Regions from separate parts of the Streptomyces sp. NPDC007863 genome, predicted to be linked through region 4. Evidence: riboswitches for the same ligand, from Rfam matches in the RefSeq annotation. Region 4 holds a riboswitch; each other region holds the start of a gene.
What was found. A riboswitch is a leader RNA that binds a small molecule or an ion and turns the genes downstream of it on or off. The one in region 4 is predicted to bind cobalamin.
Positions count from the first base shown of each region.

Region 1: linked by a shared signal. The riboswitch ahead of ABZ621_RS33340 (energy-coupling factor ABC transporter permease) and the one ahead of cobN (cobaltochelatase subunit CobN) in region 4 are both predicted to bind cobalamin.
Region 2: linked by a shared signal. The riboswitch ahead of ABZ621_RS17060 (ABC transporter substrate-binding protein) and the one ahead of cobN (cobaltochelatase subunit CobN) in region 4 are both predicted to bind cobalamin.
Region 3: linked by a shared signal. The riboswitch ahead of ABZ621_RS00075 (ABC transporter substrate-binding protein) and the one ahead of cobN (cobaltochelatase subunit CobN) in region 4 are both predicted to bind cobalamin.

Region 1 is NZ_JBEYEI010000027.1:76,655-78,843, reverse strand. It holds gene ABZ621_RS33350 (PTS fructose transporter subunit IIA) at 1-97, shown strand, start outside; gene ABZ621_RS33345 (hypothetical protein) at 149-523, shown strand; cobalamin riboswitch at 584-806, shown strand; gene ABZ621_RS33340 (energy-coupling factor ABC transporter permease) at 835-1,533, shown strand; gene ABZ621_RS33335 (energy-coupling factor ABC transporter substrate-binding protein) at 1,533-1,889, shown strand; gene cbiQ (cobalt ECF transporter T component CbiQ) at 1,896-2,189, shown strand, end outside.
Region 2 is NZ_JBEYEI010000010.1:20,711-22,899, forward strand. It holds gene ABZ621_RS17055 (TIGR03618 family F420-dependent PPOX class oxidoreductase) at 1-330, shown strand, start outside; cobalamin riboswitch at 879-1,060, shown strand; gene ABZ621_RS17060 (ABC transporter substrate-binding protein) at 1,105-2,124, shown strand; gene ABZ621_RS17065 (iron ABC transporter permease) at 2,121-2,189, shown strand, end outside.
Region 3 is NZ_JBEYEI010000001.1:18,395-20,583, forward strand. It holds gene ABZ621_RS00070 (iron chelate uptake ABC transporter family permease subunit) at 1-315, opposite strand, end outside; gene ABZ621_RS00075 (ABC transporter substrate-binding protein) at 312-1,331, opposite strand; cobalamin riboswitch at 1,509-1,633, opposite strand; gene ABZ621_RS00080 (metalloregulator ArsR/SmtB family transcription factor) at 1,720-2,118, opposite strand.
Region 4 is NZ_JBEYEI010000005.1:280,340-282,528, forward strand. It holds gene cobN (cobaltochelatase subunit CobN) at 1-1,422, opposite strand, end outside; cobalamin riboswitch at 1,462-1,597, opposite strand; gene ABZ621_RS10495 (cobalamin biosynthesis protein CobG) at 1,689-2,189, shown strand, end outside.

The DNA of each region.
Region 1 (2,189 bases), on a different contig from region 4:
GGGCGCGGTGGCCGCGCTGGTGACGGCGAGCGCCGGCGGCGACCTCGACGCGGTCGCGGCCGCGGCCTCGGAGGCGTACGACTACCGCAAGGTCTGACCCGCCCGCCGCCGCCGACCGCCCGCCGCCGTCACACTCCCGCCGTCGCGGGTGCGTGACGGCGGGAGCGGCCCGGCGGGAGGCCGTGCCGGCGGGAGAAGGCGCGGGAGAAGGCGAACTCGGAGGCGTAGCCGACGGATCGGGGGCGCGTACGCCACCGACTGGGGCGGGGAGTCGGCCGTCCACTCGGAGCCGATCCCGGCGTACGACGGCGCCCGCGAGGCGCTCGGCGCGTTCGTCGCGACGCTGGACCTGGGCGACCCGGCCGCCGCCGGGCGGGCGTTGCCGGAGGTCGTCGACGCGGACGAGCCGCCGCTGCGCGTCTTCCTCGGCACCCAGGGCAACGAGATGCCGCCCCGGGTCCACGCCGACCGGCTGGAGACCTGGGCGCAGTGGCAGGAGCTGTCGGTGCGGGCGCAGGGCTGAGCACGGAGGCGCTGGGCGCCGGCGCCATGGTCAGGCGTTTCAGAGCGCAAGTGACCGACCCCGCATTGTGATGAAGCAGGTCAACACACTAATGTCACAGGGCCTTGGTGTTCGGGAAACCGGTGCAGTACCGGTGCGGCCCTCGCCACTGTGATCGGGAGGTCCGGCTCCGTCCCTTCGGGGAAGCCACTGCTCCGCCGCGGGAGACCGTCGCGGGGTGGGAAGGCGGAGTCGGGCGGCACTACCGTCAGCCAGGAGACCGGCCAGGGCGCGTTGTCCATCCACGAGGTGCTGGAGAGGGTCTCCCGATCATGCATATCGCCGAGGGGTATCTGCCCCCCGTCCACGCGGCCGCCTGGGGCGTCGCGTCGGCTCCGTTCGTCGTCCACGGCGTCCGCGCGCTCACCCGCGAGGTGCGCGCCAACCCCGAGTCCACCCTGCTGCTCGGCGCCTCCGGCGCCTTCACTTTCGTCCTGTCCGCGCTCAAACTGCCCTCGGTGACCGGCAGTTGCTCCCACCCTACGGGTACGGGGCTGGGCGCCATCCTGTTCCGGCCACCGATCATGGCGGTGCTCGGAACGATCACCCTGCTGTTCCAGGCCCTGCTGCTCGCCCACGGCGGGCTGACCACGCTGGGCGCGAACGTCTTCTCGATGGCGATCGTCGGACCGTGGGCCGGCTACGGCACGTATCTGCTGGTCCGGCGGTCCGGGGCGCCGCTGATGGTGGCGGTGTTCTTCGGCGCGTTCGTCGCCGACCTCTCCACCTACTGCGTGACCAGCGTCCAGCTGGCCCTCGCCTTCCCCGACCCGGGCAGCGGCGTGGCGGGCTCGCTCGCCAAGTTCGGCGGGATCTTCGCGGTGACGCAGATTCCGCTCGCGGTGAGCGAGGGGCTGCTGACCGTCCTGGTCATGCGGCTGCTCACCCAGTCCAGCAAGGGCGATCTGCTGCGGCTCGGCGTGCTCGGCGCGCCGAAGACGGCGGAGCGGCGCGAGGAGGCGACGGCGTGATGAGCAAGAACGCGAAGATCAACGGTCTGCTGCTCCTGCTGGTGGCGGCGCTGGCCGTGCTTCCCCTGGCGCTGGGGCTCGGCGACCACAAGGAGGAGCCGTTCACCGGCGCCGACGGCGAGGCGGAGGCGGCGATCACGGAGATCGAGCCGGACTACGAGCCGTGGTTCTCGCCGCTGTACGAGCCGCCGTCCGGCGAGATCGAGTCGGCGCTGTTCTCGCTGCAGGCGGCGCTCGGCGCCGGTGTCCTCGCGTACTACTTCGGGCTGCGGCGCGGGCGGCGGCAGGGCGAGGAGCGGGCGGCGGCCCGTGCCGGGGGCGGCGCGTCCGCACCGCACGCGGACAAGGACGCGTAGCCGCCGATGCTGCCGATCGACGCGGCGGCGCACAGCAGTCGCTGGCGCCGCCGCCATCCGGCGGAGAAGGCCCTGCTCGGTTTCGGTCTGACGCTGTGCGCGGTGTGCCTGCCGCCGTGGCCGGGGGCGCTCCTGGTCGCCGCGGCGACCCTCGCCGTGCTGCTCGGTCCGGCCGGTGTGCCGGGCCGGCAGCTGTGGCGGGCCTTCCGGATCCCGCTGGGCTTCTGCGTCACGGGAGCCGTTCCGCTGCTGTTCTCGGTGGGCGGGTCCGGTGGTCTCGTCGCCTGGGCACCGGACGGT
Region 2 (2,189 bases), on a different contig from region 4:
GAGGGCGAGGGCGAGCTGATGTTCAACACGTCGGTGGGTCGGGTGAAGGAGGAGAACCTGCGCCGCGACCCGCGCGTCTACCTCTCGCACGCGGACGCCGCCGATCCCTTCGACAGGGTGCAGATCAACGGGGTGGTATCCCGCTTCATCGAGGGCGAGGAGGCGCGCGACCGGATGGACCAGCTGGCCCGCAAGTACCTCGGCAGCGAGCGCTTCGAGTGGCTCATGCCGGGGGAACGGCGCGTCGCGGTCATCGTCCGCCCGGTCAAGGTGCGGCACATCGTCGGGGTGGAGCGCTTCCGGCCCGGCGGCCCCGTCCCCGCTCCCTGACTGACACACTCACCGCGCGCCGGTCGCCCCCTCGGCAGACGGCAGGCGGCGGGCGGCAGGACGGAGGTCTGTCGGCGGAAGCCCGACCCGTGCTTGATACGAATTTCCAGAGGAACGGGGCCTCGGACTGCCAGACGGGACCGTCCCCGAAGCAGCGGGGAGCAAAGGGGGGTTCTCTCGGGCGTCGAGAAGCTCGTCCGGTTCATCCCCTGCGGGCGCAGGGAGCAGCGCTGGACGAGTTGACCAGCGAACATGCGGTCGGGATCATCCCCGCGGGTGCAGAGAGCAGAAGCCAGCGTCCAGTAGACACTGCCCAAGGGTGACGGGTCCACCCCTACCCAGACGGGCGCGTTCCGGCTGACGTGGCCGCCGTCGCCTTCGGGGTCCACCAGCACCGGAGAAATACGAGGTACCGCGGTGTGGTTCGGGTACTTCGGGTACCTCGCGGTCGAGATGCCGGACGGCCGAGGAGGCGGGGTTCGGCCGCCGCCTCGGAGGTCACGAGGGGCGTGCACGCGCATACGCACGCCCTTTTGACGCGGGCGCCGTGGATCGTAGGATCAGCAGGTCATCACCGCGACGGGAGACAGGAAGCCGGTGCGATTCCGGCACGGTCCCGCCACTGTGACCGGGGAGTGCACCCTTCGGCATGCCACTGCGCCGTGCGTGGGAAGGCAAGGGGAGCGTCGATCCGGGAGTCAGGACACTGGCCTGTCGCGGGCCCGATCCGAGGAGCGCGGACTCCCCAGGAGGCTTCACTTGTACGACCGTTCCATGCTGTTCACCCCTGCCCGCCGGCGCCGTGCCCTGCGCGCCGCGGCCACGGCCGTCGCCCTGTCGGCGGCCCTCCTGACCGCCGGCTGCGGCTCGTCGCAGGTCACGGCCCAGGACACGAAGGCCGCCTCCCCGTCGGGCGGAGGTTTTCCCGTCACCATCGACAACTGCGGTGTGAAGACCACGTACGACAAGGCGCCCGCCCGCGTCGTCACCATCCATCAGCATCCGGCGGAGCTCATGCTCGCCCTGGGGCTGAAGGACCGCATGGTCGGCACCGCCTTCCCCGACTCCGCCGTCCTGCCCGAACTGCGGAAGGACTACGAGTCGATCCCCGAACTGGCGGAGAGGGAGCCGTCCTTCGAGACCGTCCTGGAAGCCGAACCGGACCTCGTGTACGGCGGCTACGGCAGCGCCTTCGACGAGAAGGAGGGCCGCTCCCGCAAGGCGTTCCGGGACGCGGGCGTCGACACCCACCTGAACCGCGAGTACTGCGGGAAGAAGCGGGTGACGATGGAGGACACGTACGAGGAGATCCGTACCGTCGGCACGATCTTCGGCGTGTCCGACCGCGCCGACCAGCTGGTCTCCGACCTCCGGGCGCGGGTCGGGAAGGCCTCCGCCGCCGTCAAGGGCGCGCCGCCGGTGCCCGTCTTCGTGTACGACAGCGGTGACAAGGCGGCCTTCACCGCGGGCGGCAAGAGCCTCGGCACCGAACTGATCCGGCTGGCCGGTGGCACGAACGTCTTCGCCGACCTCGACGACGTCTTCGGCGACGTCTCCTGGGAGCAGGTCGTCGAACGCCGGCCGGAGGTCATCGCAATCTACGACTACGCGGGCGCCGGGAGCGTCGAGCAGAAGAAGGAGTTCCTGCTCGGCCAGCCCGCTCTGAAGGACGTGCCGGCCATCAGGAACAAGCGGTTCGTCGTGCTGCCGTTGACCGCCACCCTGGTCGGCGTGCGGTCGGCGTACGCGGTGGACGATCTGGCCCGTGGCATCCGGCCCGAGAGCTTCCGGTGACGGCCCCGGTCACCGACGCCGCCTCCGGGCGGGTCGCGCGACCGGGGGGACGGGACGACGGGCGG
Region 3 (2,189 bases), on a different contig from region 4:
GCCGCAGACGGCGAGCCCGGCCCCGCACACGGCGGCGAGGAGGGTGCGGGGCAGCCGCAGGTCCCAGACGATGCCCTCGCGGATCGCGCTCAGGCCGGACGGCTCTCCGCCGAGGCGCGCGGCGACGACGGACCAGGCGTCGGCGACCCGGATGTCGGCCGGACCGAGGGTGACGGCGAGCGCGACCGAGACGCAGAGGAGAGCGACCCCGGCCGCCCCCGCGAGCGGCGTGAGCGCCCGGGAGGACCGCGCGGAGGCGGAGCCGGAGGCGCCGGAGGCAGCGGAAGTGGAGGCGGGGGAGGAGGCGGGGGTCACTTCGTGAGCCCGTGCGTGCGCAGGGCGGCCGCCAGCTGCTCGATGCCTTCCACGGTGCGGATGGTGGGGTTCATGGCCTGGCCGCTGAGGATCACGTACCGCTTCTTCCGGACCGCCGTCATGTTCCGGGTGACCGGGTGCGACTCCAGGAACTCGATCTTCTTCGCGGCGCTCTCGGCCGACTGCGCCTTGCGGGTCAGGTCGGCGATCACCAGCACGTCGGGGTCGCGGTCCACGACCGTCTCCCAGTTGATCTGCGGCCACTCCTCCTTCGTGTCGTCGAAGACGTTCCGCACGCCGAGCGTCCCGCTGATGATCCCCGGCGCGCCGCAGCAGCCGGCCATGTACGGCCCCTGGGAGTCGGAGAACCAGTACAGGACGGACGCGTCGCCGAAGTCGGCCCCGGCCTTGGCCTTCTCGACCCGGGCGCGGAGCTCCCCGACGAGCTTCTCGCCGCGCTCCGGAACCCCGAAGATCCGTGCCAGGTCGCGGACTTCGCCGTACACGGCGTCCATCGTGAGCGGCTCGGTGCGCACGCCGTCGCCGTCGCCGCCGTTGTCCTTGCCGACGCAGTCGGCGGGGGAGAGGTACGTGGGGACGCCGAGCTTCGTGAACCGCTCGCGCGGTGCCACGCCGCCCTTGCCCAGGGTGTAGAGGAAGGAGGCGCTGACGAAGTCGGGTTCGGCGTCGAGGACCTTCTCGAACGACGGGTAGCGCTCGGCGAGCCGGGGCACGGACGCGTTCGCCTTCTCCAGGCCCTTGAGCACCGGGTCCGTCCAGGTGGCGGTGCCCGCCATCCGGTCGGCGAGGCCGAGGGAGAGCAGGATCTCGGCCGACCCCTGGTCGAGGGCGACGGCCCGGCGGGGTGCGGCGGCGACCTCGACGCGCTGTCCGCAGTTGTCGAGGCGGACGGGGTACCCGGCGCCGTCCGCCGCCTTCGCCCCGGACGGGCCGGGCGACGCCGCCCCGCCGGCGCCGCAGCCGGCCACGAGCACGGCACCGGCCACCAGCAGCACGGCGGAACGGGCGGAGCGAGAAGAACCGGCGGAACGGGAGGGACGGACGGAACGAGCGGTGTGTGCGAAGGGCACGGGGAACGGCACGGGGAAGGATCCTCTGCGTCACGGCTCATGCGCGGAGCCTGATGTACGGTGCTCCCCGGACGCCGTACGACCGCCGCCCGGGCCGCCAGCAGGTCTTCGGACTCGGGGTCGTCCGGACGGAACGCCTTCCCAGGCCCCCTCGGGGCCCAGTGGCCGATGTCCCGCCCGTCACCCTCACCGCTGCGCGTCAGTTCCGGATTCCCACCGGATTCCCTGACCTCCGCACGGACCGCGTGGATCCGTGCAGGGGTGCGACTGGCCCCGGCAAATTACCACAACCGGATCTTGCTCCCCGGCGGGGCTACTCGCCTGCGGCGGCGCCCGCGCGGGCCGCCGGCGCGTCGAGCTCGGCGGGCAGGTCGCGGACGCCGAGGCGCAGGTGCTCGACGTGGTGCAGCGCCTGGTCGAGGAGTTCGGCGACGTGGTTGTCGTAGAGGGCGTAGACGATCGAGCGGCCGTGGCGCTCGCCGGTCACCAGACCGAGGTTGCGCAGCAGCCGGAGCTGGTGGGAGCAGGCGGAAGGCTCCATGCCGACGGCCGTCGCCAACTCCCCGACCGAGGACGGCCCTTCGCGCAGGCGCGCCAGGATGTACAGCCGCGAGGGCGTGGCGAGGGCCTGGAGCGTCGCGGCGACGTCGGTGGCGCCGACCGCGTCGAGGCGTTCGCGCGTGGTGCTGGTGGCAATCGGTCCGTGGCCCATGGGACCATGATACGGACGACACCTGAAGACCTATTCATGTGTTCCTGTATGGTGGGCGCATCGTCCGCCGG
Region 4 (2,189 bases):
CGGCTGGATGAGGACCAGCAGGTTCCCGCGGCGCAGGGCGGCGAGGACGATGTCGCCCTCCGGGTTCCGGGACCGGTCGAGGAACATCTCGCCGGGCGCGGGGCCCCAGTGCTCCTCGACCCGCTCGCGCAGCTCGGCCGGGAGTTCGGCGTACCAGCGCTTGTAGTCGGCGGCCGGGATGCGGACCGGGTTCTTCGCCAGCTGCTCCTCGGTGAGCCAGTCCTGGTCGTGGCCGCCGGCCTCGATGAGGGCGTGGATCAGCTCGTCGCCGTCGCCGGAGACCAGGCCGGGGAGGTCGGCCTCGGGCCCGAAGTCGTACCCCTCCTCGATCAGCCGGCGCAGCAGGGCGACGGCGGAGGCGGGGGTGGCGAGGCCGACGGCGTTGCCGATGCGGGAGTGCTTGGTCGGGTACGCGGAGAGGACCAGCGCCAGCCGCTTCTCCGGGTTCGGGATGTGCCGGAGGCGGGCGTGGCGGACGGCGATGCCGGCGACGCGGGCGGCGCGCTCGGCGTCGGCGACGTACGCGGGCAGGCCGTCGGCGTCGATCTCCTTGAAGGAGAACGGGACGGTGATGAGCCGGCCGTCGAACTCGGGGACGGCGACCTGGCTGGCCGCGTCCAGCGGCGACAGGCCCTCGTCGTTCTCCTCCCAGTTCGCCCGCGAGCCGGTCAGGCACAGCGCCTGGAGGACGGGCACGTCGAGCGCGGCGAGCGCGCCCGCGTCCCAGGCCTCCTCGTCGCCGCCGGCCTGCGCGGCGGCCGGCTTGGTGCCGCCGGCGGCGAGGACGGTGGTGACGATCGCGTCGGCCCCGCGGAGCTCGGCGAGCAGCTCCTCCTCGGGGGCCCGCAGCGAGGCCACGTACAGCGGGAGCGCGCGGGCCCCGGCGTCCTCGATCGCGTCGCAGAGGGCGCCGACGAAGGCGGTGTTCCCGCTCATGTGGTGGGCGCGGTAGTAGAGCACGGCGACCGTCGGGCCCTCGGTGACGCGGGCGGTGCGCTCCAGCGGGCCCCAGGTGGGGGCGGCGGCCGGGGCCTCGAAGCCGTGACCGGTGAGGAGGACGGTGTCGGAGAGGAAGCGGGCCAGCTGCTCCAGGTTGGCGGGGCCGCCGTGCGCGAGGTAGGCGTGCGCCTCGGTGGCGACGCCGACCGGCACCGTGGAGGCGGCCATCAGCTGGGCGTCGGGGGCCTGTTCGCCGCTGAGGACGACGACCGGCTTCCCGGTGGCGAGGATCGCGTCGAGCCCCTCCTCCCAGGAGCGGACGCCGCCGAGGAGGCGGACGACGACGAGCTCGGCGCCGTCGAGGAGGCCCGGGAGGTCGCCGAGCGGCAGGCGGGAGGGGTTGGCGAAGCGGTACTCCACCGGCCCTCCGGCCGCGCGGGCGCTGAGCAGGTCGGTGTCGGAGTGCGACAGCAGCAGGAGCATGGCGAGGCTCAGGCCTTCCTCGGGGTTGTCCGCGCCCCGGGTGGTCGTGGGTCGGCGGGGAGTTCCTGACTCACCCGTACCGACGGCCGGTACGGGCTCACAGTGGCGGGACCGCGCCGGATTCTCACCGGGCTTCCTCCCCGGGGCCCTGGGACCCCATGCCGATCTGCATAGTAAGGCGTGGCGTCGGCGGGCCGGAGGGGACCGGAGAGTCGGCCGGATCACACTCGGTGGCCGTCCGGTTCCCCGTGGGTATGCTCGCCGCCATGCCGCCGACCCCGCCCCCCTCGCCCGAACCGGGCGAAGCGCCGACGAGGGACCGTGACGACGCGTGCCCGGGGGCGCTCCGGCTGCACGCCGCCGCCGACGGGCTCCTCGCCCGACTCCGTCTGCCCGCCGGGCGATTGACGTCACGTCAGGTCATGGTCCTGGCCGACGCGGCGGAGTCGCTGGGCGACGGCAGCCTCTCCGTCACCTCGCGCGGCAACGCCGAGCTGCGCGGCCTGCGCGACGGCTGCGGCGCCGGTCTCGCCGCGCTCCTCGCCGACGCGGGCCTGCTGCCCTCCCCCACCCACGAGCGGGTCCGCAACATCGTGGCCTCCCCGGCCGCCGGACTCGACGGACTCGGCCACGGCGACGTGCAGTTGTGGGCCCGCGCCCTGGACGCCGCGCTCTGCGCGGAGCCCCGCGCGGCGGCCCTCTCCGGCCGCTTCCTCTTCGCCCTCGACGACGGCCGCGGCGACGTCGCGGGGCTCGGCGGCGATGTG